4 regions of the Peribacillus sp. P4_D6 genome follow, and region 4 is predicted to be linked to each of the others. Evidence: riboswitches for the same ligand, from Rfam matches in the RefSeq annotation. Region 4 holds a riboswitch; each other region holds the start of a gene.
What was found. A riboswitch is a leader RNA that binds a small molecule or an ion and turns the genes downstream of it on or off. The one in region 4 is predicted to bind cobalamin.
Positions count from the first base shown of each region.

Region 1: linked by a shared signal. The riboswitch ahead of metE (5-methyltetrahydropteroyltriglutamate--homocysteine S-methyltransferase) and the one ahead of AC1DVB_RS23245 ((2Fe-2S) ferredoxin domain-containing protein) in region 4 are both predicted to bind cobalamin.
Region 2: linked by a shared signal. The riboswitch ahead of AC1DVB_RS01470 (ABC transporter substrate-binding protein) and the one ahead of AC1DVB_RS23245 ((2Fe-2S) ferredoxin domain-containing protein) in region 4 are both predicted to bind cobalamin.
Region 3: linked by a shared signal. The riboswitch ahead of AC1DVB_RS11045 (ribonucleoside-diphosphate reductase subunit alpha) and the one ahead of AC1DVB_RS23245 ((2Fe-2S) ferredoxin domain-containing protein) in region 4 are both predicted to bind cobalamin.

Region 1 covers NZ_JBFUIQ010000017.1:27-8,432, forward strand. The annotation lists partial or broken rRNA gene AC1DVB_RS08170 (16S ribosomal RNA) at 1-100, opposite strand, end outside; gene AC1DVB_RS08175 (nucleotidyltransferase-like protein) at 369-1,244, opposite strand; gene AC1DVB_RS08180 (YgzB family protein) at 1,419-1,772, shown strand; gene perR (peroxide-responsive transcriptional repressor PerR) at 1,869-2,312, opposite strand; gene AC1DVB_RS08190 (D-2-hydroxyacid dehydrogenase) at 2,468-3,412, opposite strand; gene AC1DVB_RS08195 (aminopeptidase) at 3,560-4,669, opposite strand; gene bcp (thioredoxin-dependent thiol peroxidase) at 4,681-5,151, opposite strand; gene AC1DVB_RS08205 (potassium channel family protein) at 5,214-5,633, opposite strand; cobalamin riboswitch at 5,870-6,061, shown strand; gene metE (5-methyltetrahydropteroyltriglutamate--homocysteine S-methyltransferase) at 6,208-8,406, shown strand, end outside.
Region 2 covers NZ_JBFUIQ010000001.1:307,992-316,397, forward strand. The annotation lists gene cobD (threonine-phosphate decarboxylase CobD) at 1-880, opposite strand, end outside; gene cbiB (adenosylcobinamide-phosphate synthase CbiB) at 855-1,820, opposite strand; gene AC1DVB_RS01460 (heme ABC transporter ATP-binding protein) at 1,817-3,289, opposite strand; gene AC1DVB_RS01465 (FecCD family ABC transporter permease) at 3,296-4,351, opposite strand; gene AC1DVB_RS01470 (ABC transporter substrate-binding protein) at 4,314-5,279, opposite strand; cobalamin riboswitch at 5,459-5,633, opposite strand; gene AC1DVB_RS01475 (polysaccharide deacetylase family protein) at 5,720-6,568, opposite strand; tRNA gene AC1DVB_RS01480 (tRNA-Arg) at 6,798-6,871, shown strand; gene AC1DVB_RS01485 (hypothetical protein) at 7,048-7,206, shown strand; gene AC1DVB_RS01490 (hypothetical protein) at 7,330-7,863, opposite strand; gene AC1DVB_RS01495 (hypothetical protein) at 7,906-8,070, shown strand; gene AC1DVB_RS01500 (DNA topoisomerase III) at 8,125-8,406, opposite strand, start outside.
Region 3 covers NZ_JBFUIQ010000026.1:41,507-49,912, reverse strand. The annotation lists gene modB (molybdate ABC transporter permease subunit) at 1-303, shown strand, start outside; gene AC1DVB_RS11075 (GNAT family N-acetyltransferase) at 265-744, opposite strand; gene AC1DVB_RS11070 (hypothetical protein) at 861-1,352, shown strand; gene AC1DVB_RS11065 (cold-shock protein) at 1,550-1,747, shown strand; gene AC1DVB_RS11060 (hypothetical protein) at 1,789-1,956, opposite strand; gene AC1DVB_RS11055 (flavodoxin domain-containing protein) at 2,075-2,512, opposite strand; gene AC1DVB_RS11050 (ribonucleotide-diphosphate reductase subunit beta) at 2,484-3,536, opposite strand; gene AC1DVB_RS11045 (ribonucleoside-diphosphate reductase subunit alpha) at 3,582-5,879, opposite strand; cobalamin riboswitch at 6,018-6,198, opposite strand; gene AC1DVB_RS11040 (manganese-dependent inorganic pyrophosphatase) at 6,491-7,420, shown strand; gene AC1DVB_RS11035 (hypothetical protein) at 7,519-7,665, opposite strand; gene AC1DVB_RS11030 (SulP family inorganic anion transporter) at 7,751-8,406, opposite strand, start outside.
Region 4 covers NZ_JBFUIQ010000143.1:4,202-8,603, reverse strand. The annotation lists gene AC1DVB_RS23255 (sirohydrochlorin chelatase) at 1-767, opposite strand, end outside; gene cobJ (precorrin-3B C(17)-methyltransferase) at 786-2,423, opposite strand; gene AC1DVB_RS23245 ((2Fe-2S) ferredoxin domain-containing protein) at 2,438-2,806, opposite strand; cobalamin riboswitch at 2,959-3,148, opposite strand; cobalamin riboswitch at 3,350-3,545, shown strand; gene AC1DVB_RS23240 (hypothetical protein) at 3,529-3,657, shown strand; gene AC1DVB_RS23235 (energy-coupling factor ABC transporter permease) at 3,723-4,402, shown strand, end outside.

The DNA.
Region 1 (8,406 bases), on a different contig from region 4:
CGCTAATCTCAGGGAGCAAGCTCCCGTTGATTCGCTCGACTTGCATGTATTAGGCACGCCGCCAGCGTTCGTCCTGAGCCAGGATCAAACTCTCCGAAGAAATGTTTGACTTGCTCATTTGCTTTTTTGATAGTGTGTGCTCACTTAAAATTTAACGTTGGCGCTTTGTTTTGTTCAGTTTTCAAAGAGCAATTTCGTTGTCGTCTACTTCGTAAGCGACTTTTACATCATATCATGTTTTCAACTCTGTTGTCAACATGTTTTTTTATTTTTTTGTTTTGATGAAGCTGCGAAAGCTGATGTCCCGCAGCGACATGTATTAATATAACACCTATATTATTATTGGTCAACAATAATAATGAATTTTTTTAAAAGTTTTTTGATACACGATAAAACCGATGATATACCTCGTGCCCTTTTGTCTCCGCTTTGATGACATCGATTACCTTCTTCTCTATCAAATATTCCAATAAAACGCCTAGGTCTACTGAATAAAACTTAACTTCCGGATGCTCCATAAGCTCTGCAATCGTCCACGGATCTTCTTTCATTCCCATTATTTCGACCAAATGCTGTGAACCTGCATTCGTCCTCGAATATATAAGAAATTCGCTCGCAAGGAATAAAAGCTCCAATCTTTTTTCGAGCGTTTCCTCACTGCTGATCAATTCTTTATACAGCTTGTAAATTTCAGGTTCCATATGCTTCACTTGGTTCCAGACAGTAACCTCCGGATAAAAGCCCTGTTCTATTATCTCCAAACGGGCCAAATGATGCAGGGAATGAACGATATGATTGTATGCCTCAAGATGATGGCCTTTTTCAAAGAAGCTTTTCCCATCCATGTACCTGCGAATTAACTTCGCGAACTCCATCCCCATCTTTAACTTCCTTCCATAGAAGGGGAACTCCCGGATTTCGGTTTTCAAACGGTCCAGATATTCGTTCCGGTCAAAAAGGACCTTCCCGTTATATATCCAGTCAACCACTTTGCGGTTCGTGCCTAATAGGAGCCATTCTTTTAATTGGTCTTCCTTTACGATATGCAGGGCCGCCTTTTTATCCTGGTATGTGTAATGTTTTAAAAACACAGCCTCTTCTGCTTCGTCTGCAATTACAAAAAGGATGTAGTCAAACGTATCGGTAATCGGGCTATTATCATCTCTTTTTTCTACTAACAAGATTCCAAGTGTAGATTTTAAACTTGCTCGCTCTTGATAAATCGGGCGAAGGATATCTTCCATCATAAATTCCTCCAAAACCTTTTTTTTAGATTTTCGACAAAACTCTTCAAATTCCTGCTTAGTTCCCTTACCCCAAACCATTTCAATTCAAAAGTAATATGTATCCTTTATTTCTTTTTTGTTCCATCCATTGTTTATGTTATAGTTAAAGTTATATTTTAGGAGGGACAATCCATGGCTAAATATTCTAGCAAAATCAATAAAATACGCACTTTTGCTTTGAGTTTGATTTTCATTGGCTTTATCGTAATGTACCTTGGGCTTTTCTTCAAAACACATCCTGTTGTCATGACGATTTTCATGGGGCTGGGCCTTTTATTCATAATCGCAAGCACAGGGGTTTATTTCTGGATTGGAATGCTTTCTACAAAATCGATCCAGGTTGTCTGCCCTAACTGCAGCAAACCTACAAAAATACTAGGACGTGTAGATATTTGCATGCATTGTGAAGAACCATTGACACTTGACAAAAAGTTGGAAGGCGAAGAATTCAATGAAAAATATAACCGGAAAAGCCTGCATGATTAAGTCGATTAGCTGAATTCCCTTTCAAGAAGGCTTTAACAATTGTATCATTTCTTCATAAACATGAAAAAAAGTTCCAACCAAGTGGAGGAACTTTTTTTAATGCGATTCTTTTTTCGCACAATCCATACAGTCGCCGTAGATTTCCATCCGATGGTGACTAACATTGAAACCAGTGACTTGTGCTGCGAAATGCTCGACTTCATCCAATGCAGGATAATCGAAGTCCACAATTTTACCGCAAGTTTGGCAAATTACATGATAATGATTCGTCGTCACAAAATCAAACCTTGCCGAAGAATCCCCATACGTAAGTTCTTTTACCAAACCTACCTCACGGAACACACGCAGGTTGTTATAAACCGTTGCCACACTCATATTCGGAAACTTGCCTTCCAGCGCTTTATATATATCATCAGCGGTAGGGTGGGACATGCAGCTTATCAAATACTCAAGTATCGCATGGCGTTGAGGAGTTATTCTTACACCGGTATCTTTTAAGGAATCCAACGCTTCTTTTAACTGAACTTCAGACACCGTCATCCACCTCTTTTTCTCATTAAGTATGCATTCTTAAATTATAATGTTTATAAATAGTGTACCTTTTATACGTTGAATTTGTCAATAATTCAATGGCTTAACCATTCTTTTTTAGTTTATTCATGAAGACTTGATTCTTTCCCATTTTTGCATTGAACTTAGTATCCCCTAGATAAGTCGATTACGTTGGTGAAGTCTTTTCCAGCTTTCAGGTATTCACGCATATTTTTTTCGAATATGGCAAAGGTCCTTGGTAAATATTCTCCGCTTTTACTTGAAAGATGCGGTGTGACTGTAACATTCTTCATCCTCCAAAACGGATGCCCTTTTCCTAAAGGTTCCGGATCAAATACATCCAAGATGGCATGAGACAATTCCCCGGAATCCAAGGCTTCGATCAGCACTTCATCTTTAATCAGGTCGCCCCGGCCAATATTCACGAGTACTGCAGATTCTTTCATGGCTTTGAAGTGTTCTTTTTTCAGAAGGCCCTTTGTTTCATCCGTACTTGGCAGGACGGATACAATATAATCGGCTCCCGGTATGGCTACCAATAAATGATCCAGGTCATAAAGGTGATCGATGGATTCCACCGGTTTCCCGCTCCGGTTCACTCCTATCGTCTTCATCCCAAAGGCTTTCCCAAGACGAGCCACTTTCCCTCCTATTGCACCCACACCCAATACGAGCATGGTCTTGCCATTCAATTCCCCTACTTCGATCTTTCTATCCCACAATTCTTCCTTTTCATTCTTCATAAGCAGCTTCAATTTCTTTTCATATTGCAAAAGCATCCCTATCGTATACTCAGCCATCGGGATTTTATGTATGCCTCTTGCGTTGGTCACCATAATGCCTCGTTCCTCGATGGCTTTAAATGGCATCAGTTCCATCCCTGCACTCATGACCATGATCCATTTCAAGTTCGCTGCTTTCTCAATGATTTCTTCAGTTAAATCTTCACCATATGTAATTAAGATTTCCGCTTCACGAAGCGGCCCATCTTTCCATCCTTTTTGATAAATGAAGTTCAAATCAGGAAAAGCTTTCATCATTTTCATTTGGATACCTTCATTCGGAATGACAGTCGAAAGTATTAACATGTTTATCTCCCCCTTTTATTAACATAAAAAAACACGGGCTCTATGTGTCCCGTGCAACTTTCTCTGAGGAGGTATTCCCTTAATAAAGCATATTCGGGTGTCCCCTTTTTGAGTTGGACAAAAGCCTCATCCTTATTAAAAAAGGCTTTATTTTAAAGAATTTGGGTTTAATGCATGTAATTCCGGCAAAATAAAAAAGCCATCCCTTCTGATCAGGACGTCGTCGAAATAGATGTCACCGCCCCCATATTCCGGACGCTGGATCAAGACCATATCCCAATGTATCGATGACCGGTTTCCATTATCCGCTTCATCATAGGCAAGCCCAAGAGCCAAGTGCAGACTCCCGCTTATTTTCTCATCGAACAAAATATCGTCCATAGGTTCCAATATGTATGGATTGATTCCAATAGCGAACTCCCCTATAAACCGGGACCCTTCATCAATATTCAGAATTTGGTTCATTTCAAGATCACGATTGGAAGTCGCTTTAATGATTTTCCCCTTTTTCAAGTTCAATTCTATGTCACTAAAGGTAATTCCTTCATAGGTTGTGGGTGTGTTGAAGGATATCCTTCCATTGAGACTATCTTTTATGGGTGCCGTAAATACTTCCCCATCCGGTAAATTCTTTTTTCCGGCACATATGACGGCCGGCATGCCTTTGATGGAAAAGGTCAAATCTGTCCTTGGTGAAACGATCCTGACTTTGTCAGTACGTTGCATCAAATGTTTTAACGGCTTCAAAGCCGCCTCCATTTTCCCGTAATCCATTGTGCATACGTTCAAAAGAAAGTCTTCGTACCTATAGAAGGTCATGCCGGCTTTTTGCGCTGATGCCTTGGTGGGATAATTAAGTAAGACCCAACGTCGGTTGTTTACATAAAAAAGTGTAGGGGAATTCATGGCCTCCCCTTGAAGACGGTGCCTCTCGATGGGAACATCAGTCATTTCCGCATTGTTTTCTTCCCCAGTGATGATGATGACCGCATCGATATCCGTATATTTCTTCAAGGCCCATTGTGAAGCTGTGTCAAGCTGCTCCTTCACATTCCCTAGTAACAGGTGGCGGCTTATCTCATCGTCCTCGAGTTCCACATATGGATAAGCACCCACTCTGTATATTTCATCAATCAACTCTTTCAATAATGGTTTCGTGTTGATATGCCCCCGTATGAGGATTCTCTCTTTAGGCTGTAATTGTATCGAATGATGAACCAGCCTGGCTGCAAGCTTCGTTATCCTCTCATCCTTCATCTGCCTATCCCTTATTTTTCGAGTTCGCGAAGAGTTTCAAGCGCTTCTTCGACGTGGCCTTTAACCTTTACTTTACGCCATTCTTTGACTACATTTCCAGCCTTATCAATCAGGAAAGTTGAACGTTCAATGCCCATATACTCCTTGCCGAAGTTCTTTTTCAATTGCCAAACATCAAATGATTCAGCCGCTTCATGATTTTCGTCAGCCAGCAGCAGAAAAGGCAATCCATGTTTTTCGATGAATTTTTCATGACGTGCCGCTGGATCTGGGCTGATACCAAGGATGACCGCGTTCAATTCCTCGAATTGCTCATTATGGTCCCGGAAATCACAGGCCTCCGTCGTGCAACCTGGCGTCATGTCTTTTGGGTAAAAATATAATACAATGTTTTTCCCCTTAAAATCCGATAGGGAAACCATTTCACCATTGTTTGCAGGGAGTTTGAAATCAGGTGCTTTTTCGCCAATTTTAACAGTCATATTGAACCCTCCATTTCTTTCATTATGGTAAGAGTACCCAATAATCGAAAGAAACACAACTTTCATTTATCCTTCCTATCTTTCTGCTCCAGATCGATCACCGTACGAATCACGAACGCTGCAGGCAGTGTATACCCAATGAAGGCCTGAATGGTAGCTATCATCCTACCCATGCCAATCGGGGCTATATCTCCATATCCTACAGAAAACATCGTCATCGCACTAAAATAAAAAGAAGTCTTCAATTGTTCATAGAAAGTCCCATCCAACCGATTGCCCATATCAAGAATCACCGAATGATTCTGAAGCTCGTATAATAAATATATCAGTGCAAATCCAACTAATATCGTCGCATATAAATTGCCAAGCCACAGCATATCCTCAAGAGAAAATTTCTTTCCTCCCGACTCAACAAGAAATAACGTACGAATGCTCATCACCATGCAAAAAATGATCCCTGCAATCAAGATGTAGAAAGTCATCCCCCACGCCCCATTTCAAAACGCCACTTCCTCTATACATACTCCCTGTCCAAACAATATATTCTTTTTAGGAATCAGCCTTATCACCGACAAACGCATTAAACGGAAACTTTCCCTAATCCTTTTTCCATGTTGACCCTTTTGGTCGGATATGTTAAGATTGTCTAAATTTTTATAATAGTTTTTATTTTATAAATCTTTGACCTGCAAACAGTTAACAAGGCAGGTTTTGCAAAATTTCATATGTGGAAATAGGTTCCTAATTTTCATTAGGATTAAAAGGGAAGTCCGGTGTAATTCCGGCACGGTCCCGCCACTGTAATGGGAATGTTAGCGTCAATCAATATGCCACTGATCAACGGATCGGGAAGGCCAGCCGCTAATGATATTCCCCAAGTCAGGAGACCTGCCTATTTCGACAACACTGTTTTAACCTACGGGAGATAGGGAGGTGTTAGGGACCTTATAATTGTAAGGGGCATTTTGCATGCCTCTTTATTTTAAGCATTTCTAACTTTCTTTTTTGACGGTTAGGAATGCTTTTTTTATTGTTTGATCAATTGAATGTAGGAGGATGGGAATTTTGAAGAGCAGCAGTTTGGGTTACCCTCGAATCGGGGAAGATCGTGAATGGAAACGTACATTGGAAGCATACTGGTCAGGTAAAATCGATGAAGCGGAATTTACGGCACAACTAAAGGCAATCCGTATAGGCAACTTACAAAAACAGCAGCAACGGGGCATTGATATCATCCCTGTCAACGACTTCACTTTCTATGATCAAATGCTCGATATGTCCGTCATGTTCGGTCTTGTTCCTGAACGTTATTCAGCTTATGAAGGCGGAAGTGTCCCCCTTTCCGTTTATTATTCAATGGCCCGGGGAAACAATGATGAAGTCGCTTCAGAAATGACGAAATGGTTCAATACAAACTATCACTATATTGTCCCTGAATTAAAACTGGCACAGCTTACTTTAACAGAAAATAAACCACTTACAGCATATCGGGAAGCCAAGGAAAAGCTAGGGATCGAATCGAAGCCCGTTTTGATCGGACCTTATACTTTCCTCTCCCTTTCAAAAGGCTTTAATAAACAGGAAATCCCTGGCATCATCCTGAGTCTGCTTCCCCTATACACGCAAATCCTGCGGGAGTTGGAGCAAGAAGGCGTGAAGTGGGTTCAAATGGACGAACCTTCCCTTGTTTCATCCATTTCCAAAGATGATATGCAAACTGTTACTTACCTCTATGAAAAACTGAATGAAGCAGCACCAAACCTGAACATCATGCTACAAACATACTTTGATGCCGTGGAACACTATCAAGAAGTCATCGAATTAAAAGTCCAAGGAATCGGTCTTGATTTTGTACATGATAAAGGAAGGAATTTAAGTAACCTTGAGGCATTTGGTTTCCCGAAGGACAAAGTGCTTGCAGCGGGTGTGATTGACGGAAAAAACATTTGGCTATCCGATTTATCCAAAAAAATCGAATTGATCGAGACACTTAAGAAACAGGTAGCTGAGGACCAAATCTGGCTACAGCCCTCTTGCTCCCTGCTTCATGTCCCGGTGACCGTTCGTAATGAAACCGCCCTTTCAAAAGAAGTGAAAGAGGCCCTTGCTTTCGCTGATGAGAAACTTGAGGAAATCACACTTTTGGTCAAAGGGAATAATCAAGGCATTGAAGCAATCGCCGAAAAAGTGGATGTCAATAAATTTACGATTCAAACGTTAGCCAATTCAAATGTCCGAAACCACGGGTCTGTACAATCCAATGTCGAAAAGGTTAAAAACAGGACTGCCGGCCGTCAGCTTCCATTTAAAGACCGTTACCAAAAACAACAGGAATTTTTCAAATTACCTTTTCTCCCTTCGACTACGATCGGCAGCTTTCCGCAGACATTTGAAGTTAAACAAGCACGCGGGAAATTCAATAGAGGAGAATGGACAGCCAAGCAATATGAAACATTCGTTAACGAAGAAATCGGCAGGTGGATCGAAATCCAAGAAGAAATCGGTTTGGATGTTCTCGTTCATGGGGAATTCGAACGGACGGATATGGTTGAATACTTCGGTCATAAATTAGGCGGATTCGTCTTTTTAGAAAAGGGTTGGGTACAATCCTATGGATCCCGCTGCGTGAAACCGCCAGTCATCTACGGCGACATCCATTTCATCGAACCGATGACAGTCAAGGAAAGTGTATACGCACAATCACTGACGAAGAAGACGGTGAAGGGAATGCTGACAGGTCCTGTTACGATTTTGAACTGGTCTTTCGTCCGTGATGATATTTCCAGGGAGAATGTTTGCTTTCAGCTGGCGCTCGCTTTAGAAAAAGAAGTCATTGCCTTGGAATCTGCTGGAATTAAAATGATTCAGGTTGATGAGCCTGCACTTAGAGAAGGTCTGCCATTGAAAAAAAGCGATCGCGACGAGTATTTGAACTGGGCATTGAATTCATTCTTGATATCCACATCTAGCGTGGAGGATACAACCCAAATTCACACGCATATGTGCTATTGCGACTTCAACAGTTTCATGGATGTCATCTCCTCCCTCGATGCCGATGTAATTTCCATCGAAACATCCCGCAGTCATGGGGAGCTCGCTTCCGCATTCGAGGAAAAAACATATGAAAAAGGCATTGGCCTGGGGGTGTATGATATTCACAGCCCGCGTGTGCCGGCAGTGGAAGAAATGGTCGATATGATTGAACGGGGCATCAAGGTATTGGATAAAGACCAGTTTTGGATCAATCCCGACTGC
Region 2 (8,406 bases), on a different contig from region 4:
TAACTGTGCTATCGGAGACATCCAGCCCCTGCTCCTCATAAAACCGGAATAGTTTTTGCTTTTGCCATGCAATATAGTCTCTTGTTTTTCTCATATAGGTTTCTTCTGCATGACAGATTTTCCCTACTTCAAGTGCCACATGGTTGACGCTCCAATGCGGTTTATATTTTCTTACCCGTTTTATGATGTCAGGTGACGCAAGCAAATAGCCTAGTCTCAAACCGGGGATCGCAAAGATTTTAGTCATTGATCTTAGTATGAGTAAATGTGGAAATGCATTGATTAAAGAAGCATAACTAAAGGCATCCTCCGTGAAATCATAAAAAGCCTCATCCAGGACAACCAGGCAATCCGCTTTTTGGCATTCAATGATCAATTCCCTAACTGTATCCCGCTTAAATGAAACTCCCGTCGGATTATTAGGCGTACATAAGAAAATGGCATCATATTCGGGTAATCGCGGAATCAATCGTTCCAGGTCCAATTGCCACCCAGGAGCATCAAGCTGGTGAAAATCGACCTTACATCCTGCTGCCAAACAAGCTTCAGCATATTCCGCAAATGCCGGCTGTATGATCAGCACCCTTTGATTGGCTAATCCGTTCGCTACCAGCATGATGATTTCAGCACCACCGTTCCCCATCAAAACGGATTGCTCAGGAAGTTCTTCTTTTTTTGCAATGGATTTTGTCAGTTCAATGGCATGCGGATCTGGATATTGAAGGATCCCTTCGAAAAACCCAGACCACCGTTCCTTTATGCGTAAAGGCGGACCCAATGGGTTGATGTTAGCACTGAAGTCGAGAACCGATTCAGGCATTTCGATTTTCAGCGCTTCATAAAGATAATGAGGATTAGAGCCATGAGAAGGTAATGTCAAGAATAAGTCCCCCTAACCATAGCATCAGCAGAAATAGAAAAGATGACCGATGCATGATGGTAATCGTTTGTGGTATATGTTTTGCTTCCAATCGAACAAGCGGAACTCCCATCCTCGCACGGTCGGAAACAATTCCTTTGTACATATTACGGCCTCCAAGCTGTATTCCCAAAATCGCAGCAACGCCTGCTTCACACCACCCGCTATTCGGGCTTGGATGTTTTTTTGCATCATTGAATAATATCTTCCATCTGGCGCCGAATCCATGATAGCCGGATTTCGAGCTCAGCAACATCAGGAATCCGGTGAGGCGGCTGGGAATCCAGTTGACGATATCATCGAGCTTGGCTGAAGCCCATCCGAATTGCCCATATTTATCATTCTTGTACCCTACCATGGAATCGCAGGTATTAATCGCCCTGTACACCATCGCGAGCGGCGCACCGCCGATAGCTGCCCAAAATAATGGCGCTGTAATCCCATCACTGGTATTTTCCGCTACGGTTTCCACCGTGCCCCTGACGATTTCTGACTCATCAAGATCAGCCGTATCACGGCCGACGATATAGGAAAGCTTTACCCTCGCTTCAGGGAAATCCCGTTCATTAAGCGGAAAGCAAACATCCATCCCAGCTTGCTTCAGGCCCTTCTGAGCTATCGTTGTGGAAATGACAACAGCTTCCCAAAGGATACCTGCAAGTGGATGGATTAGATAAGCCAAATAAACGGTAAGAACTGTAATCAATAACACCGCCGATAGGACGATGATCAACATGAAGAGCCCTTTCCGTTTCTTATATGCCCCTTTATTGAATGCCAGGTCCAACTTGCTAATCATCGTTCCTATCCATTTGACTGGATGCGGCCAACTTGGCGGATCTCCAATTAATAAATCAAGGAAGAACGCCAGCGTAACCGCAAAAAGATGATGATAAATCATAATTCCTCAATCCGTTTCCGATTATTCGTCAATGCTTCCACTGTACAATCATATACACCGCGACTGATCAGCTTCCCTAACGGAGTGATGGTGCCTGCATATTGAAGCTTTGCCCCTCTTTGAGTTGCCGCAATCAACATGCTGTCTGTCGATGTTCCTGTTGCACAAGTATTTGTCACCTTATCCATGACATGCAAATCATGAAGCGCTTTTACTTTTGCCTCGGTCGCAGTCACTATACTGTGGATATATGCCTCTTCTGCCAAATGCCCATTTACGAATATCCATGTATTTATCGTTCCTGGAGCGGAACTCCAAGAATGCCGGTCAGCTAATGAAGCGTCGATAGCATTCCCTACACCGGCCGTCACAATGATAAAAACCGAGAAATCTTCAGCTCTTAATAGCTTGCTTGCGACCGTATCGAGAAAGACAGCTGTCATCATCCCTACCGTTTCCTGAGGCTCAAAACCATGAGCTGTTAAATAGTCGGCCATTTCAACATGATGATCCTCGCAATCATAACCATGATGGACGTGCCTATTCACAAAATACTTATGCCAGCCCGTCCCAGAACCAGTCACTCCAGAAGACATCGTTCTAAGCGGGATCGGAGACTTCAATTGAATCATCTCAAATCCGACTGTCAAATAAGATTCATCAATTTCCAACGGGATGGTATCCTGGCCATGCTTTTCCGGAACGATGAACATTTGCGGTTTCGGAAGGGCGGGATGCGGATGTTTTTCGATCGTCGTATGATATACACCCTGAATCCGTTCCTGTTGAAGCACTTCATTCGGCACATCAACAACCTGAATCTGCCCTTTCTCAAGCAGCATAAGCCGATCACAATATAATCCAGCCAAATTCAAATCATGAAAAATTGAAATAACGGTCAACTTCTGCTCTTTTGCCATTTTCCTCATTAGATCAAGAAGATCTTTTTGATAGGAAAGATCCAAATGGTTCGTAGGTTCATCCAAAAAAAGGATTTCCGGCTCTTGGGCAAGGGCCTGTGCCAGCAGGACCCTCTGCCTTTCCCCTCCTGATAATCGATCAAAATGAAGATCCTGAAAATCAGCTACTCCCGTTTGTTCCATCACCCGCTGGACAATCGATTCATCTTCTGCGGACCAACTATGGAACCAACCTGATTGATGGGCATATCGCCCAAGCGAGACCGTCTCTTTTACTGTATAGGAGAAAGCTAATGAGGAATGTTGAGGGAGCACGGCAATGACCTGTGCAAGTTGTTTTGACGAATAATCCTTCAAATCCCTGCCGCTTATCCGTACGCTTCCGCCTTTATAATCGAGCACCCCGCTAAGCATACTTAAAAGCGTCGTTTTCCCGCTGCCATTAGGACCAAGAATCCCGAATAATTCCCCTTTATGTACATCAAAAGAGACAGAGTCCAAAACAGCTTTGTTGTGATATCCACCTGTTAACCCTTTTACTTCAAGCATCCGTTTTTACCCTTCTCTCCGTCTCTTTAATAAAATCAGCGCAAATGCAGGTGCCCCGATAAGTGAGGTGATCACCCCGATCGGCAGTTCCGATGGGGCAATGATCGTTCGTGCTACAAAATCGGCCAATATCAAGAATCCGCCTCCTATCAACAATGACAACGGAAGCAAATGTTTATGGTCAGGTCCCCAAATCTTTCGGACAAAATGAGGAATGACCAATCCTACAAAACCAATCGCCCCTGAAACGGCAACGGCTGCCCCTGTCAATGTCGAACCGGCTATCAAGATCCACATTTTCCGCCGCTTGACGTTCACACCTAAGTGTTTTGCCCGGTCTTCCCCGAAAGTCATCGCATTCAATTCTTTTGTATTCATGATCAAGGTCAACGAGCCAATGATAAAAAACGGCAAAATGATTACGATATAATTCCAGCCGCGCATTGAGACGCTTCCCATCAGCCAGCCGATGATTTGTCTTAATTCATCACCCGTCAGCGCAATCATCAATGAAATGAAGGCACTTAAAAACGAGCTGAAAATGATTCCCGTTAAAATGATCGTTTCCACTTTCATCGACCGATCCATTCTTTTTGCAAAAGTCAGTACGCAGAGCATCGTGAGCACTGAACATAAGATGCTCAATGCCGGAAGAGTATATAAACCGATGAATGGCAGTGATATATTCAAAAATATCGTCAATACGGCTCCGACCGATGCTCCTGATGAAATACCTAATGTGTAAGGATCAGCGAGCGGATTCCGGAGCAGTCCTTGAAAAGCCGCACCCGCGATCGCAAGTGATGCCCCAACCAAACCAGCGAGCAGCACCCGCGGCAAGCGGATGTTCATCACGATATTCGTAAGCATCACATCCGGATCGGCAGAAATCGGCAAGTGGAAAATCTCCTTGCCGATTATTTGTATAAGTACGGGAATCGGAACTGGCACCGAACCAAAGGAAATGCCTACCGTCATTGCGAATAACAAAATGAACAACGCAATCAAATAAGCAAACGCCCATTTAGTTGTCAAATTGGTTCGGATAGACTGCTTTGGCAAGTTCCTCTACTCCTTCTATTAAGCGTGGACCGGAACGGGTCACCAAGTCAGAATGGACATCAAAGACTTGGCCATTCTTAACAGCATTTACGTCTTGCCATCCTTTTCGGGCCTTCACTTCACTTACTGCATCTTTCGTATAATAACCATACGTTGTAATGATGACATCAGGATTTGCAGCAATCATCGACTCTTCATCAATTTTTGCCCAACCGTCCAATTCAGCAGCCGCATTATCCGCTGAAATAATAGTAAGCATCTCATTCATGAACGTATTTTTTCCAGGTGTGTATATTTCCGGTGAAGGCGAAACTTCCACTAAAACGGTCTTCCTATCCTCTTTCTTTACGGATTTGGCTTTTTCCTGGATATCCTTGAGCTTCGTTTTCATATCCGCAACGATTTCGTTTGCCTTATCATGTTCTCCCGTTGCCTTTCCAATCATTTCAATAGATTCATAGACTTGGTCAAAGCTTTGTGCATCATTGACTACGAGCACATCTATTCCAGCATCCTTAAGCTGCTGTAAACCCTCATTTGAATTATGGGCACTTGATGCATGCGCAAGAACAAGGTCAGGCTTCATGGAGACAATCAGCTCCGTGTTCATTTCCATTCCGCCAACTTTTTCAATTTCTTTCGTCTCTTCCGGGTAATTATCATTGTCGGAAACACCAACGACCTTTTTACCCAAACCAAGTGCAAAGACCACTTCCGTATTACTTGGTATCAACGAAACGATTTTCTTCGGTTCTTTTTCTATCGTTACCTTTTCCCCACTTGCATCTTTAATCGTAATCGGGAAAGCCTCGTGTTGAGCATGGTTCGTTTGCTCTTTTTCTTTTCCTTCATCAGCAGCACCACCGCAGCCTACCATCATGCCTGCAGTAAGCAACATTAACAGTATCAGACCAAAAATCTTCTTCATTTTCATTCCCCACAATCTTTTTATTTAATTTCTTCATACCTAACAGAGAAAACCAACACTGGAAGATACCCCCAAAAACAAAAAGCATCTCCCGTTAAACGGAAGATGCTTGCATGGCAACAATATCAATACGGACTCTTTCTTAGGGTCTGCCACACACCTTCCCATCCGCGTAGGTTACAGGTGTACGAATTCTGGCAGGTCTCCTGGCTCATGGTCATCGTCAACGGCACCTTCCCATATCTCATACAGTGGTACACAGCCGTAAGCTCCCATATACAGTGGCGGGACCGCGTTGGCATTTCACCAACTTCCCTTTTAAGTCATTAAGACACCAAATCGTTCATATGTATATAATTTTCACTGCCTTCATTATACACCATGTAAGAATCGATTATTATATGATTTTTCTGAACAAGTGCAAAATGCCCCTTCCACCTTCAATGCTTTGAAGCATTTTCAATCAGCGACGCAAACCCATTGAGCGATAACCCTGGTGAAATCCGAACTCGATGCAGAGCATGCATCCCTTGGTCGCTTGAAGCTCCCCCAGGTTCGGTAGTGACTGCCATCTTGTATCCAGCTTCTTCTGACAGCCTGAGACTCTCTTCGTTATACCGGCCAACCGGATAGGAAAGCACTGTCGTGTTCTGGTCGAGGATATGGTCGAACAGCACCTTCGACTGAACCATTTCCGCTTCTTGCTGCTCTGCCGTCATGCGGTTCAGCTCCAAATGGCTGATGGTATGGCTTTCAATTGAAATCCCATCCCTGCTCATCTCCAACATTTGATTTTCAGTCAGGTGATGACCTTTATCAATGGACTTCCCGATCATGAAGACAGTTGCTTTCATATCATGTTCTTTTAATATCGGGAATGCCTCCGTGTAGTTATCTGTATAGCCATCATCAAAAGTAATCCAGACGCACTTCTCACTTGGCATCCGATTCTCGGTTAAAACGAGGAATGCTTCTTCAGGGGATAATGTATAGTAACCATTCTCCCGAAGCCAAGCCATCTGTGATCGGAATTCCTCCCTTGGAACCCGAAGGCCATTCCCTTCAGAAATACTGTGATACATCAATATCGGAAGCTGGACCGGGGACTCGGCCTTTAACCAGCCTCCCGTATCGATTTGCCCCTCCGAATCCTGCCCGGTCCCATTCTCAGCCGCTTCGGCCACTTCAATGTCATCTTCCGCAATCGGTGCAGCCGTCTTTGTGCCTATCCCCTCTAAAATCCCTTGTGTGCATCCAGGTAAAATCAAAACCCCCAGCAATGCCGCCATCCTTAAAACTCTATATTTTTTCACTATCATTCTCCTGATTTTTTTATAGTATAATAGTACCAGAAAACCAGTGGACAATAAAGTATTCCATTTAATGAAAAAAGAGGAAAAACGAAAGCTTAGCGACACGCTAAACATTTATGAGGATTTTTTTTCATAAGTATGTGCTATTAGCTTGAAAAGTTTGCCTATAAGAAATATAATAAATAAGTCGTCGACTTTAATATATGTCCCAGTAGCTCAGCAGGATAGAGCGACAGCCTCCTAAGCTGTAGGTCGTAGGTTCGATTCCTATCTGGGACGCTAAAGTTTATAAGCCCTGTTATAATGCGGTTTCTCCGTGTTGTAGCAGGGTTTTTTTCTGTTGGTATGACCGTAAAATCCGGAGATTGTATGTAGGATAAAAGCATTTCTGTACGTAGGAAACAGTGATATTCCATATCACTATTATTTTTCTATGTTTGGAGGTGCTTTTTTTCATGAAAAAACACGTTATTAAACAGCGTGGAACAGCGTTAAAGGAACGGAAATTGACCAGTAAGACTACGGAAAGTTTCACGATTGAATACACACTGCATGAAGCCTTAGATATTTTTCTACGTGCAAAAGTTGCTGAAGGTGTCCGACAGCGAACATAAGGCGAATATGTGTGAAGTGAAAAGGATATTTTCGAAAATTCTTGTTGGACTATAGTAAAAGGGGTTTATCAGTGATACAGACTGATAAACCCCTAAATTCATTTTATTGAAAATTAATCACTTCTATTTCTTTATTGTTAAAGAGCGTTTCCACGAACCATTCCATTTAAATCCAATAGGGTGTACTGCAATTATAACACCTAGCACATAAACCCCATCAACAGTTATGTTAGCAGTACCTTTTGTACTGTTCTTTTTACTGAAGGATGCCTTCCCGCCTTTATGTAACCAGTCAACTTCCAAATTAATTCCAGTTAAGTAAGAATCGTAATTAGAAACTGATACAAACTGAGGTTTTTTATTAACCAATTTATATTTGTATTTTATTCGAATATTCTTGTATGAACCTAGTACGATTTTCCCATTTTGAACTGGTGACCACCAGTTCAAAAGTTTTGAGCCACTCTTTGTAGTAGCAAAATGTTTTAACCTGTCCCATCCGGGTATACAAATACTGTAAGACATTCTCACCAAAGGAGATGATAGTGCATGATGAGTACAATCAGAAGCCAATGGAACAAAGAGAATGACGCAGCGGTGTTTAGTCCCGGTGATCAGCGTTAGAGTCAATTGAAGAGTTGGATGATAATCAAGCATGGGAATTACTAGTCTTCTCATCCAAAGGAGGAAGATACGATCATGAGTATTTACAGCCTATGGAATCCAGAGAATGATGAAGCAATTTTCAGTCCGGGTGATCAAAAGCCATTCAGTACGCTCATACGAGTAGATTCGGATAAACACACACACACTGACAAAACACTTGAATATGAATTACATGGCACCGTACTGAATGAAATTTAGTCGAAGCAGGAATATACCGAAAAAGGATGGAGCGATTGCTCCATCCTTTTTCTTTTATTTATCGAATTTCAGTTTCGCCAAGGCATCTGCCAATGCAGTATTGATCGGCTCTTCTTTATTTTGCTTTTTCATATAATTGGATACTTCATTTTTGGATACTTTTTGATTTTTATTTTGACCTCTACGTTTATTGTAAGAAGATAGTTTTTCGTGAAAACCGCATTTACAGGTGAATGTCTGTGCTTCTCCTTGACCGCGCATTTCCATCTTTTTATGACATTGCGGGCATCTGGCATTTGTTACACGTGAAACACTTTTTTTGTGGCCGCAATCACG
Region 3 (8,406 bases), on a different contig from region 4:
GAAGAAATTGAAAATGCAGCAAGGGTTGACGGGGCCGGGGAGTGGAGGTTATTCCTGTTTGTAACCCTCCCATTGGCGGTCAAATCGATCGTCACAGGTGCCATCCTAAGTTCAGCGCGTGCGTTGGGGGAATTCGGGGCCACACTCATGTTTGCCGGAAACATTCCCGGACAGACACAAACCATACCGACCGCGATTTATATCGCCATGGACTCCGGGAATATGACATTGGCCTGGCTATGGGTTGCCGTAATCATTGTCATTTCATTCATTATGCTTTTTATCGTGACATACATAAAATGAATGCTGTTTTTCGTATATGCTTATGAATAAGCGAGGTGCGGCTTCTACGTCCTCTTTATGGGTGAATCCGTTTTTTTCGTAAAGATTTCGTGCGGGAAGGTTCATTTTACCGGTCGAAACGGATATCTTTTCCCAGTCGACGTGTAATTGGAGAGCATGTAACAATGCGTCCGCAATACCCTGCCGAAAATAATCAGGATGGACGACCATTCGGCAAATCAGCAATTGGCCATTCTCTTTTGTATAAGATATGGCACCAGCTAAGGCATCACCCTTTAAATAGCATAAAAACGTTTCATGGCAATGTATGAATTGTTCATATGTTTCCAATAGAGGAGGTATATCGGCAAAACCGATCATTTCCGCTTCCACCTTATAGGCTTCTTTCTGCAGTTTAAATAGCTGCTGGCCATAGTCTGATTCCAGGTCCCGAATTCTCATGATCAAATCCTATCACTCCTTTTCATTACATTATAATGGAAGAGGGGGATTATTGTTTCTAATCAGTCTGTGTTATAATCGACAAACAATATGAACTAATGAAATGAGGAAGAAATTTGTTAACATTTGAAGAAAAATTGAGCATCATTGAAACTTTTCCGGAATTACAGCGAAAAGACGTTTCATTGGGACGTGTGAACTTCCATTATCCAGATAGCGTCCAGGAGAAAAAGATCGTCGTTCAGCACTTGCATCCCAATGGAAATGGGTTCGTTTACGCAGGGCATATGAGAAAAAAAGACACTGACCGTAAAGGGTTTATCAATATACGTGACTATAATGAAGCCGAATTAAAAGAATTGATCCAAAGAAGCGTGGATTACCTATCTGAACCTCCGGCTGAAATTGAAGAAGAGGAAAACGAGTTCGCTAGGTTGGAAGGGGCATGGATTGGCCCTGAAAAGCAAGAGCTTACACTTCAAAAGGAAGACCTGCTTTGGAATGTTTATTCAGGGTCGAATCTTGAGGAATGTTTCGAAAGTCCGGTTGAGGCGGAGCGCTACTTATTGGACGAAGGCTTCCGACAAAGCAAGAAGAGGAATATGTAGAATTTTAGGATAATTTGTCGGTTGATTTACGGCGATAATCTTGTTTTTTTAGGATTTTCCATGATATAATATGAGTAATTATTTTTGTTCGGAAAAGTTTGATAGAAGGATTTACTGTAATAGGATTCCTCTTGAAACATTATCCAGAACCAAAAATAGTAATAAAATGGATTTTTCCAAACACAGGAGGAACTATCATGGTACAAGGTAAAGTAAAATGGTTTAACGCAGAAAAAGGTTTCGGTTTCATCGAAGTTGAAGGCCAAGACGATGTATTCGTACATTTCTCAGCTATCCAAGGTGAAGGCTTCAAAACGCTTGAAGAAGGCCAAGAAGTTTCTTTCGAAATCGAGCAAGGCGCTCGTGGACCACAAGCTGCTAACGTTCAAAAATAATTGAACGCATATAAAAAAAAGACTCCGATTTTGGAGTCTTTTTATTTTTCCTTTTTTTCGGCGATTTCCTTTAATGCTTTGTCCAATTTTTCTTCGATCCGTTTAGTACGATTAAAATGCCCTGACAGGAAAAACACGATGAATATAACGAATGCGACAAGCACTAGCATGAAAAGGATAGGAAGGAACTGGGTTATATTCTCAGTCATTGGATATCATCTCCTTTTTTCTCCATTATACTTCATGCTTACCGTTGCTATGATTGAGGGAGCCAAGTTTTAAAAAAAACACTGAAAGGGGATATGCGAAAACGCAATCCCCTTTCAGTCAGTTCTGGAATAGCGAAGCGAACTTTTGAAGTCTGTGCAGGTCTGATTCTTGATACATCTGTTCTATCTTCAATGTCACCAATAACTGGCTCTTCGCAAATAACATATCCCGGAAATGATCGACCGCCCCACAAAAATGATTATAATTGGTTTCGCCAGTGCCGAAGACTCCCGTTTTCAGGCGAGCGATAGGCAACTGTTCCAGTTCTTTATAAAAGGCTGCTGATTTAGCGGGAAGCTCCCCATTGCCCCATGTATAGGTGCCGACGATCAAGGCATCGTAATCCGGCAATGTACGTAAATCGAATTCATTCATTCGATATAAGAAAGCCTCAGGTAAAAGGGCAGCGAGGGCTTCGGCAAGCGCTTTTGTATTGCCGCCGGCAGAATGATAGACAATGGCGATTTTACAGCTCATCGAACCCATTGCTGGCATTTACTTGACTGTATGTCCTTGACTTCTGTTCGAAGAAATCGGTTTTGGTAAGGCCGATGGATTCATCATCGAACGTTTTGATCCATGGCATCGGGTTCTCGCCATACTCTTTATACAAATTTTCAAGGCCTAGCATACGTAACCGTTTGTTGGCGATATATTCGATGTACTCATTGAATTCTTCCAAATCGAGATCGGCTTTCGTTTGGATATCTTCGAGCATATATTCAGACCATTCCTTTTCGAGTTCGACTGCTTTTTCAATCGTTGTATAGATGAACTTCGTGTTTTCTTCATTATTTAACTCAGGATATTCATACATCAAGATTTGAACGAGCATGCCAATGAAATCGAAATGGACCATTTCATCGCGATGAATATAGGATATCATCGTAGCTGAACCGGTCATTAGATTTTGGCGTCCTAGATTATAATAAAAGGCGAAAGCCAAATAGAAATAAATCCCTTCAAGGTTCGTTGAATGGATCAGTGCCTCGAATAAATGCTGAGGGCTGGGATCGTCCACGAACGTTTGATAAGCATCAACGATCGGTTGGTTACGCTTAATCACTTCAGGATGTTCTTTGATGCGGTCGAAAAGCTGTTTTTGCTTGCCTACCGGAATCAAGGAAGCAAGGATATAGGAATAAGACTCATTATGGATCGATTCCTGCTGGGCCATGTTGGCCAAGATAGCTTTTGCCGCCGGATCTTTTATGTACCGGAGGATCTCTACTAAAGTGGGCGTTTGAAGACTGTCCATTCCAGCAATCATCGTAAGGATTTCGAGAAAAGCGTCCTGGATATCTTCATCCAATTCGCCCCACTGCTTTTTATCCTGAATCATGTTCACGCTCGAAGGCTTCCAAAAGTTATTGATGAGCTGTGTATAGGTATCATAGAATTTTTCATACTGTATATCGTTCCAAAGGAGGAAGCCTGAAGCTTCTCCTTTGAAAACACCGGTTGCCTTTGTTGGATGCGTCGGTTCGAGCATCCGAATTTTTTTTATATGATTGGTCATTCGTGAAAACTCCTTTAAGAATAGATTACTGGGTCATGATTGACGTTAACTTGAACAGCTTTCGCAGGCATTGTCATATTCGGAAGACGTCGAACGAACATAATACGTTGATTTCAACCCGCTTTCCCATGCCGTTAAATGGATGTCCAAAAGGACCTTCGCTTTGATTGTATTGTGTACATACAGATTAAAGCTGATTGCTTGGTCAATATGGCGTTGGCGGGCTGCATTTTGCCTGATGCTTTCCAGTTGATCCAAATTGAATCGCGTCTTTTTATAATATTCATACGTATTTGGCGTCAAGCCTGGTGCGGTCACCTTGAATTTGAAGTTTTTCTTTTCTTCGTAAAATTCAATTTCATACAAAGGATCGATTCCATCCGTGGAATTACCGATTTTGGCTGTCGATGAATTGGGGGCAATCGCCATTAAATAGCCATTACGGGTTCCGTGCTCCTGCACGTCTGCTTTTAAATCCAGCCATTTTTGATCTGTATAGTCACGCAGTTCGAAATAGTCCCCTGTATGCCAATCAGAACCTTCAAAGTATGGGTAAGATCCTTTTTCCTTGGCCAGTTCGTTGGATGCCTTGATAGTTAAGTAAGCGATCTTTTCGTATAAAGCATCTGCATAGCGAACAGCCTCATCGGATTCCCAATAAATATTCTGTGTGGCAAGTAAATGATGCCATCCAAACGTTCCTAAACCAATTGCCCGGTACCGTTTGTTCGAGATGGATGCTTGTTTGACAGGAAGATTATTCACATCAATGACATTGTCCAGCATACGGATCTGAATGGGAATCAATCTTTCCAGAACATCGCTGCCCACCGCTCGGGGCAAGTTAATGGATGAAAGGTTGCAGACAACGAAATCGCCGCTTTTACGAACCACAACAACATCTCCATCTTCTGTTTCATATTCATCCGTGATCGTCGAAGGGCTTAGGTTTTGGGCAATCTCCGTGCAAAGGTTAGAACAATAAATCATACCTTTATGTTTATTCGGATTCTTCCGATTCACTTCATCGCGGTAGAACATATACGGTACGCCTTCTTCTAATTGAGAAATCATGATGCTTTTCATGATGTCCATCGCATTGATTTTTTCAAAGCTATAGTTTGGAAGCGTGCCATTTTCTGCGGCCTCGACAGCAAGTGCATAATGATTCCTGAAGCTTCCTTCGCCTTTCTTTTCGTCATAAAGATCTTCAAGTGAAAATCCAAGGGTTTGCTTAACGGTATGCGGATCGAAAAGATACCATTCTTTTCTGTCGCGTACAGCCTCCATGAATAAATCCGGTATGCATACACCTGTAAAAATATCATGTGCTTTTAATCGGTCATCCCCGTTTTGAGTCTTCAAATCGAGGAAGCTCATGATATCTTTATGCCAGGCATCCAAGTAAATCGCGATGGCGCCTTTACGTTGCCCCAATTGATCGACACTTACAGCTGTCTGGTTGAATAGTCGAATCCAGGGCGTCGTGCCGGAACTGTTTCCAGAGAAACCGCGGATATCGGAACCAAGCGAGCGAACCTTACCGACGTAAAGACCAACACCGCCGCCGAATTTAGATACTTTTGCCGCATCGTAGTTTGATAGGTAAATTCCGTCGATGGAATCTTCAATTGCGTCGATAAAGCAGGAGCTTAACTGTCCATGTGTTTTACCTGCATTGGAGAGTGTAGGAGTCGCAACGGTCATATAAAGGTTGGACATGGCCCAGTATGCTTCTTTTATCAGTTGCAGGCGGTGCTCCGTTTTTTCCATTCGCATGATTTCCATCGCGATGATCATGAAACGTTCTTGCGGCAGTTCGAAGACCTTGTCCTTTTTTGGGCGGGCCAGATAACGGTCATTCAATAAGTAGATGCCTATGTAAGAGAATAATTTATCTTTTTCCGGGTCGATCACCGATCCCAATTCCTCAATTTCCGCTTTTGTATATGAAGATAGCAGTTCTGGTTTATAAATGGGATAACGCTGACCTTCCGATAGCTGGGAGAGTTCTGTGATCAGCTCATAGAATGGGCCATAACTCTTGCCTTCATAACCTCGATTGGCCTGTGCATCCCTATACATTGTATTCAACAGTTCTGCTGCAGCAACGAAAGTCCAATCCGGGGCATCGATATCCACGCCTTCAAGAGCGAGCTGAATCAGTTTTTTTGAAGCCTGTTCTTCGGTTGAGTCACTTTTGCGATCAAGCCATTTTGTAAAACGCTTTTTGAACTTTTCCATATCGAGACGGCCTTCGAATTCCTTCGATAACATCTCAAGCTGGATGGATTTCGCTTCTGTGTCATTTTCACTTATGGTAGAGTTATATGTTTGAGTCATTAATAATCCTCCTTGTTAACTTCCGCTAAAATAAAAAAACCGCCCAAAGAATTGAGCGGATCAAACGATAGAATAAAAGAGGCATGAAAAAATAGCCGTTATACTATCGTTTCATCATCTCAATCCCCGAAGAATAAGAAACGTGAAAAATTCAAGGCAGGTCTCCTGACTCATGATCATCCTACTTTGAGTCCTTCCCGTATAGAGAGCTATACAGTGGTTTTCTCATTTCGTCACATTTACAGTTGCGAGGACAGTTCCGGGTTTACACCGGATTCCCTTTTCAGCCATCACTGGCACCTTGGATTATAAAAATTCTATATATAGTTATTGGAATTGTTTATGTAATCAATATCTAGTATTTCTGCTTATATTATCGTAAGCCATATACGATGATAATTCAACTAATATATTTGAAAAAAACCAATCCTTATCTATTGACAAAGTGATGGAAGAGGGTGGGGGAATGAAAGATTTTATGGGGGAATGGATAAATCAAGCGCTGATTTTACGGGATTTTGTGTTAAAATAAAGTGTCTAGTAAAGGTGGCTCTCCGTTATTGCACTGAGGGGATTCGCGGAAAAATATTTATGAAAAAGGGGATAAAATCTTGGAAAAAGTATTAGTTTTTGGACATAAAAACCCGGATACAGACACAATCTGTTCAGCAATCGCTTATGCAGATCTTAAAAAACAGCTAGGTATCAACGCTGAACCAGTTCGTCTGGGTGAAGTGAATGGTGAAACTCAATATGCATTGGACCAATTCAAATTCGATGCTCCCCGTCTTGTGGAAAAAGTTGCAGGGGAAGCTGATGGCGTAATCCTGGTCGATCATAACGAACGTCAGCAAAGCGCTGAAGATATTGACCAAGTCCGTGTGTTGGAAGTTATCGACCATCACCGTATCGCTAACTTTGAAACAAGCGATCCATTATATTACCGTGCGGAACCAGTTGGCTGTACGGCAACCATCTTAAATAAAATTTATAAAGAAAACGGCATTGAAGTCCCTAAAGCAATCGCAGGTCTTATGCTGTCTGCCATCATTTCCGATTCTTTATTGTTCAAATCGCCGACTTGCACGGAGCAGGACGTTGCAGCAGCAATGGAACTCGCTGCCATTGCTGGAGTCGACGCTGAAAAATATGGCTTGGAAATGTTGAAAGCGGGAGCTGACTTAAGCGACAAAACGATTGCCCAGCTCATCACTCTTGATGCCAAGGAATTCTCCATGGGAATGGCTAAAGTGGAAATAGCACAGGTCAATGCCGTTGATCCGAACGAAGTCCTTGCTAAGCAAGCAGAATTGGAAGCAGCGATTGAAGCGGTCATCGCAGTGAAGGAATTGGACTTGTTCCTATTCGTCGTTACGGATATCCTGACTAATGATTCCGTTGCCTTGGCCCTTGGTAAAGCGGCATATGCGGTTGAAAAGGCATATGACGTTTCATTAAACAATAACATCGCCGTCTTGGAAGGCGTTGTATCGCGTAAAAAACAAATCGTTCCGGTCTTAACCGACGTATTCAGCAAATAATTCAGGAAAAGGGTTGCTCATTAAAACTTGGGCAGCCTTTTTTTGTACATTCAAAAAAAGACTCAACCATCCCATTAAGGGTGTTTGAGTCTTTTTTCTTAATTTAAAGATTCCTTTTCTTTTTCATAGGCGATGACAATCAATTCTTTATTGGCTTCCTCGCCAAGTTTGCTTTCAAAGCTTTTCAGTTCATTCAATAAATCCGGTGACAGATTTGCTGCCGTATAATCCTGCTCGGGTGTCATGCTTTTCGCTCCTTTCAAAAGGAAATGATTCATGTTATCTATTTTGTCGGTTTGAAAAGTTTCTATTCAGCAGAATTTTACTTCTTTAAGATATTTTACTTTCTGAGGTGGCGAGTTTTTCAAGCAATGTCGAACTTTCTTCATCGAGTCCTTGGACTTGGACAGGTATTCCCAAGAGCTGATATTTAAGAATAACCGTATCGACAGCACCAACTGCTGAAGCATCCCAGATCTTGGAATGGGAGAAGTCAATGACGATTGCATCGGCTTTTTCCTTGAAGTCGAACTTTGAAACAAAGTCCTGGACAGAAGCGAAAAATATTTGTCCGCTGATACGATAAGTGATTTTCTTAGCCTGGATGTCTGCCGATTTCTCTACTGCCACTTTAGAAATTTTAGCCGAGAAGAAAATCATGCTCAAAAGCACTCCGGCAAATACGCCTTTTGATAAGTCATGTGTATAAATGACAATGAGGACCGTCACGATCATCACGGCTGCATCCGACTTAGGAGCTCTAGTGAGCCTCTTTAGGGAAGACCAGTCAAATGTCCCGATTGAAACCATGATCATGACTGCGACAAGTGCAGCCATCGGTATTTTGATAAGGACATCATTCAATACAACGATTAATACCATAAGGAATGCGCCCGCTACAAATGTCGAGAGCCGGCCTCTTCCACCAGATTTAATGTTGATACCGGATTGGCCGATCATCGCACATCCTGCCATGCCGCCAAAAC
Region 4 (4,402 bases):
CGCGCCCCGCTTGATTTGCCTTCACTGGCTTCAATTACTCGTTCTTGCAGAATGTTCTGTAAGGTTGGATGATATCCAAAATACTTTGCCAATATGAATTCTCGATCATGATATTGCTCTTGATAGCCTTTCAGCATATCCTCCATTCTTTCCATCAACACCCCAGTGAAGAGGAAATATGGCAACATCACAATTTTTTTTGCCCCTAATCGGATGCATCGTTCAATACCTTCATCCACGTGAGGGTCCGTTACACCCATGAAGGCTGTTTCAACCCATTTAACGCTTAATTTTTCCCATAATAATCGTGAAATTTTATATATATCACTATTGGCATCAGCATCACTGCCACCTCGGCCAATTAGCAATATCGCTGTCTCAGAATGTTCAGAGGTCGTATCGAATCCCGCTTCCTCAAGACGGTCTGTCAGGATCGTCAATACATCATGGTGGACCCCGATCGTTTGGCCGTATGTGAATTTCACTTCTGGATACTTGGTTTTCCCATCCTCTATTTCAGCTGGGATATGTAGTTTCGAATGTCCTGCATGCAACAAAATGATCGGTATGACGATAACTTCAGTAGCCCCTCGTTTTACACAATTATCGATTCCTTTGGATATATTCGGTGCCGCAAATTCCAAGAAGCACGTTTCCACTAGGAAACGCCCGTCCAATGCCGGAATCATATTTTCAATAAAATGACGGACTTCTTCATTTCCCGAAGCCAACCGGCTTCCGTGTCCTACGAACAAAACTGCTTTCATTTACTTTCCCCCTCTTGATTAGTCTTCACAAGGCGCAGGCTCTATGTTTATTTTGGGAGCGATGTCCTGATAAGAAAAATTCTGTATCTTTTTCGAACGTTTGAAGTATTTAAAAAGCCGCTCATTTGGATGGGCATTTTGCTTATACTCGCCGACAATGTCCGTGATCAGTTCTACAAGCTGTTCCGGTTCAATGCCTTCCGCTACCGGCTGACCCGGATGGGCTGTTCTTCCAACCGGTTTAGCTCCAAGAAATAAGTCGAACTTCCCTTTTCGGAAGACAATCCCGATATCATCCATCACAGCACTATAACAAGCCATCCCACACCCATTAAAACCTATGTTCAGTTCCTTGGGCATGCTCATTCCGCCAAGCACCCGGTGTATTTCGTCCGCATAAGGAATGGATTCCGCTTTTTCACCATCACAGAAATCACAGGCTTTTAATGTCAGTACATCCCCAATTGGCGACAAAAGAAAGTTTGCTGATTGCAATTTCCCTGTAATGACTTCCGGATCCATTGTCGGGATCTTTAAGACGATTTTATGATTTGGCGTATACTCCATCGTTCCCTTTTCCCCGACAACTTCCGCAAGTGTCATCATTTGTTTGGGAGTGAATTGTTTATTCGCCACACCTGGACTAACGGCAAGTTCAAATACCGACTCCATTTTTTGCTGAACAATCGGCTGAATGGACTGCTTAACGACTTGACCCTTGACTCTTGACAGGGCCTCCATTGCCATTTCATAGGAAGCTGGCTTCTTTTCTGGTGCTTTTGTAAGTAATCCAACTCCTCCAGCGGACTCGGTTAAGGCTTCTTGATCTAATGCCCACGGTTCCGCTTCTTTTTGCAGTCGCTGATGCGGCTTCAATGTTTGCTTTTCCGAATTCAGCGTATATTTTCTCTGATAGCCTCTTGGTGTGATGATTTTGTCATCATATAAAAAGGTGGATGAATTACCGATAATGACGGTTGTCAACATTCCAATATCGTGATTCAACATATCCTGCAAATTGGTTATGACAATATCCTGCCTATCGCGATAAGCACTTTTCACCAACCCGACAGGTGTATCCGGCGAGCGGTAGCGAAGGAGAATCTTCTGTGTTTCAACAATTTGCCGGGTCCGCCTGCCGCTGCGCGGATTATAAAGTGCAATGACAAAGTCTGCCATTGCAGCTGCTTCAACCCTTTTAGCGATCAGTTCCCAAGGAGTTAAATGATCACTGAGGCTGATCGTACACGAATCGTGCATGACGGGCGCCCCAAGTAAAGACGCACATGAGTTGATTGCAGAAATGCCAGGAATGACTTCAATGRCCACTCCAGTTTCTTCTTTCCAGCCTTTTTCAATCAATACTTCATAAACCAACCCTGCCATCCCGTAAACTCCGGCATCCCCACTGGAAATCACCGCCACTTTCTTTCCCAGCTCCGCTTGTTTCACTGCTTCCTGTGCACGTGATACCTCTTCAGTCATCCCCGTACTTATGATCGTTTGATCTGTTAGCAGTCCCTGAATGAGTTCAACATAAGTTTTATAACCAATGATGTAGTCACTTTCTTGAAGGGCTTCGACGGCACGTTTGGTAATGTGTTCAAAATTCCCGGGCCCAAAGCCCACGACGAATAATTTACCGTTTGTACTCATTAAGACATCTCCTTTTACGCTTTGTTCTTTGAAATACRCGTATGAGCAGGAAAATCTGGATTAGGGGTCATTTCCCCGTCATTGTACTGYTAGATCATCTGTGGAACAAACTCACCATCATCGATATTACTGACGATCTGCCGACCGAAATCAGGCGTTTCCACTCGATACCAGTTTCCTTGGGGATAGGCAATCACAACGCAGGCATCCTTACATCTTCCGTTACAGCGTGTCCTCGTTGTATGGATTTTCAGATCCAGTCCTTTTGAAGCAATTTCATCGCGAATCGCTTGGGTTACTTCTTCCCCGCCCTTTTTCATGCAGCTGCTCCCATTACAAATCAACAGATGCGTATTTGTACCCGTCAAGTTCCAAGTAGTCATCTTCTTCCTCCTGAGTTCAGGGAAAAGGCAAAATAAAAAACCTTAACATAAGAGTCAAGGTTTTAAAAAAACTATATGAATGAGGAGCCAAAGGCAAGCATGCCAAATCCTCCCAAAATCGTCATAGTCCTTCTACCTTTCCCTCCGAAAAGTATCATGCAATTTTAAAAGCAGGTTTCCTGGCTTACGCTTCATTTTACTTTGTCCCTTCCCGGCATCATGCCAGTGGCTATCGACAATTTCATCAGCGTTTACAGTAGCGGGGGCTGCATCGGATTTTCACCGATTTCCCTATTATCCCTTGCTTATTCACACAAGGGCACTTTTAAAATGAAATATTTGGTTTTATTATACATTTCCAACTAACTTAATCTATCATATAACAACTTTGTCAAAATTCAATAGTTTATTCCGACTGTTTAGAAAAGTTTAAACGTGTAAAACCAGTTACAATCCTTTCCTCGCAACAAATTTCGGCCTCCAAAAAAAGATAGTGTAGCTGGAATTATTTCTTTATGGTACACTATACGAGAATTTTCTAAATAATTACATAAGTTTCATGGTGTTGAATTTCTCGGAATTCAGCTTAAAAGGGAAGCCGGTGAAAATCCGGAGCGGTCCCGCCACTGTAAAGGGAAGTTCCATTACGTTAACTTTAATCCACTGTCAAATGAGATGGGAAGGATGTAATGGGATGATGAACCAAAGCCAGGAGACCTGCCATGAAGCGTGAAACTGTTTCAGCCTACGAGGATGGGCGTGCGGATCAGGCAAAATGGCCCATGGTTGGTTCATGCTGCAAAATTCCTGTTCATTACGCACTTCTTTCCTTTGAGAGAAGTGCTTTTTAGTTTGGGCGCGCCGCTTTTCTTCTCAAGATTGATCAGAACAATAAAAAGTGTTGAAAGGAGAAAGAATGAAAAGAACCAATTGGAAAATTATTTATTTTGTCATTTTACTGCTTTTTGTCCCGAAACGGGKATTGGCCATGCATATCATGGAGGGCTTTTTACCCATAGAATGGGCTATATTCTGGTGGGCCGTGACGCTTCCATTTTTAATCTTGGGTTACCGGTCCATTAGGTCCAAAGTAAGGGAAAACCCAGAAACAAAAATGATACTTGGCCTATCGGGCGCATTTGTATTTATATTATCGGCCCTAAAGATTCCTTCCGTTACGGGAAGTTCTTCGCACCCTACCGGAGTTGGTTTAGGTTCCATACTATTCGGACCATTGGCCATGAGTGTGGTCGGCTCCATCGTTCTGTTATTTCAAGCTGTTTTACTGGCACACGGAGGATTGACGACATTAGGGGCCAATGCATTCTCCATGGCCGTTTGCGGACCCTTCATTGCTTACTTTGTCTTCAAGGCCGCAACTAAATTGGGATGGTCTTTTTCACTTGCCGTATTCTTGGCAGCTGCTTTTGGGGATTTGGGCACCTATGTGGTAACTTCTGTTCAACTTGCTCTTGCTTTCCCTTCCGAGGTAGGAGGATTCATGGCCTCTTTCAGTAAATTTGCAGGGATTTTTGCCCTGACCCAAATTCCCTTGGCCATCAGTGAGGGGTTATTGACAGTCGTCGTAATGAATTT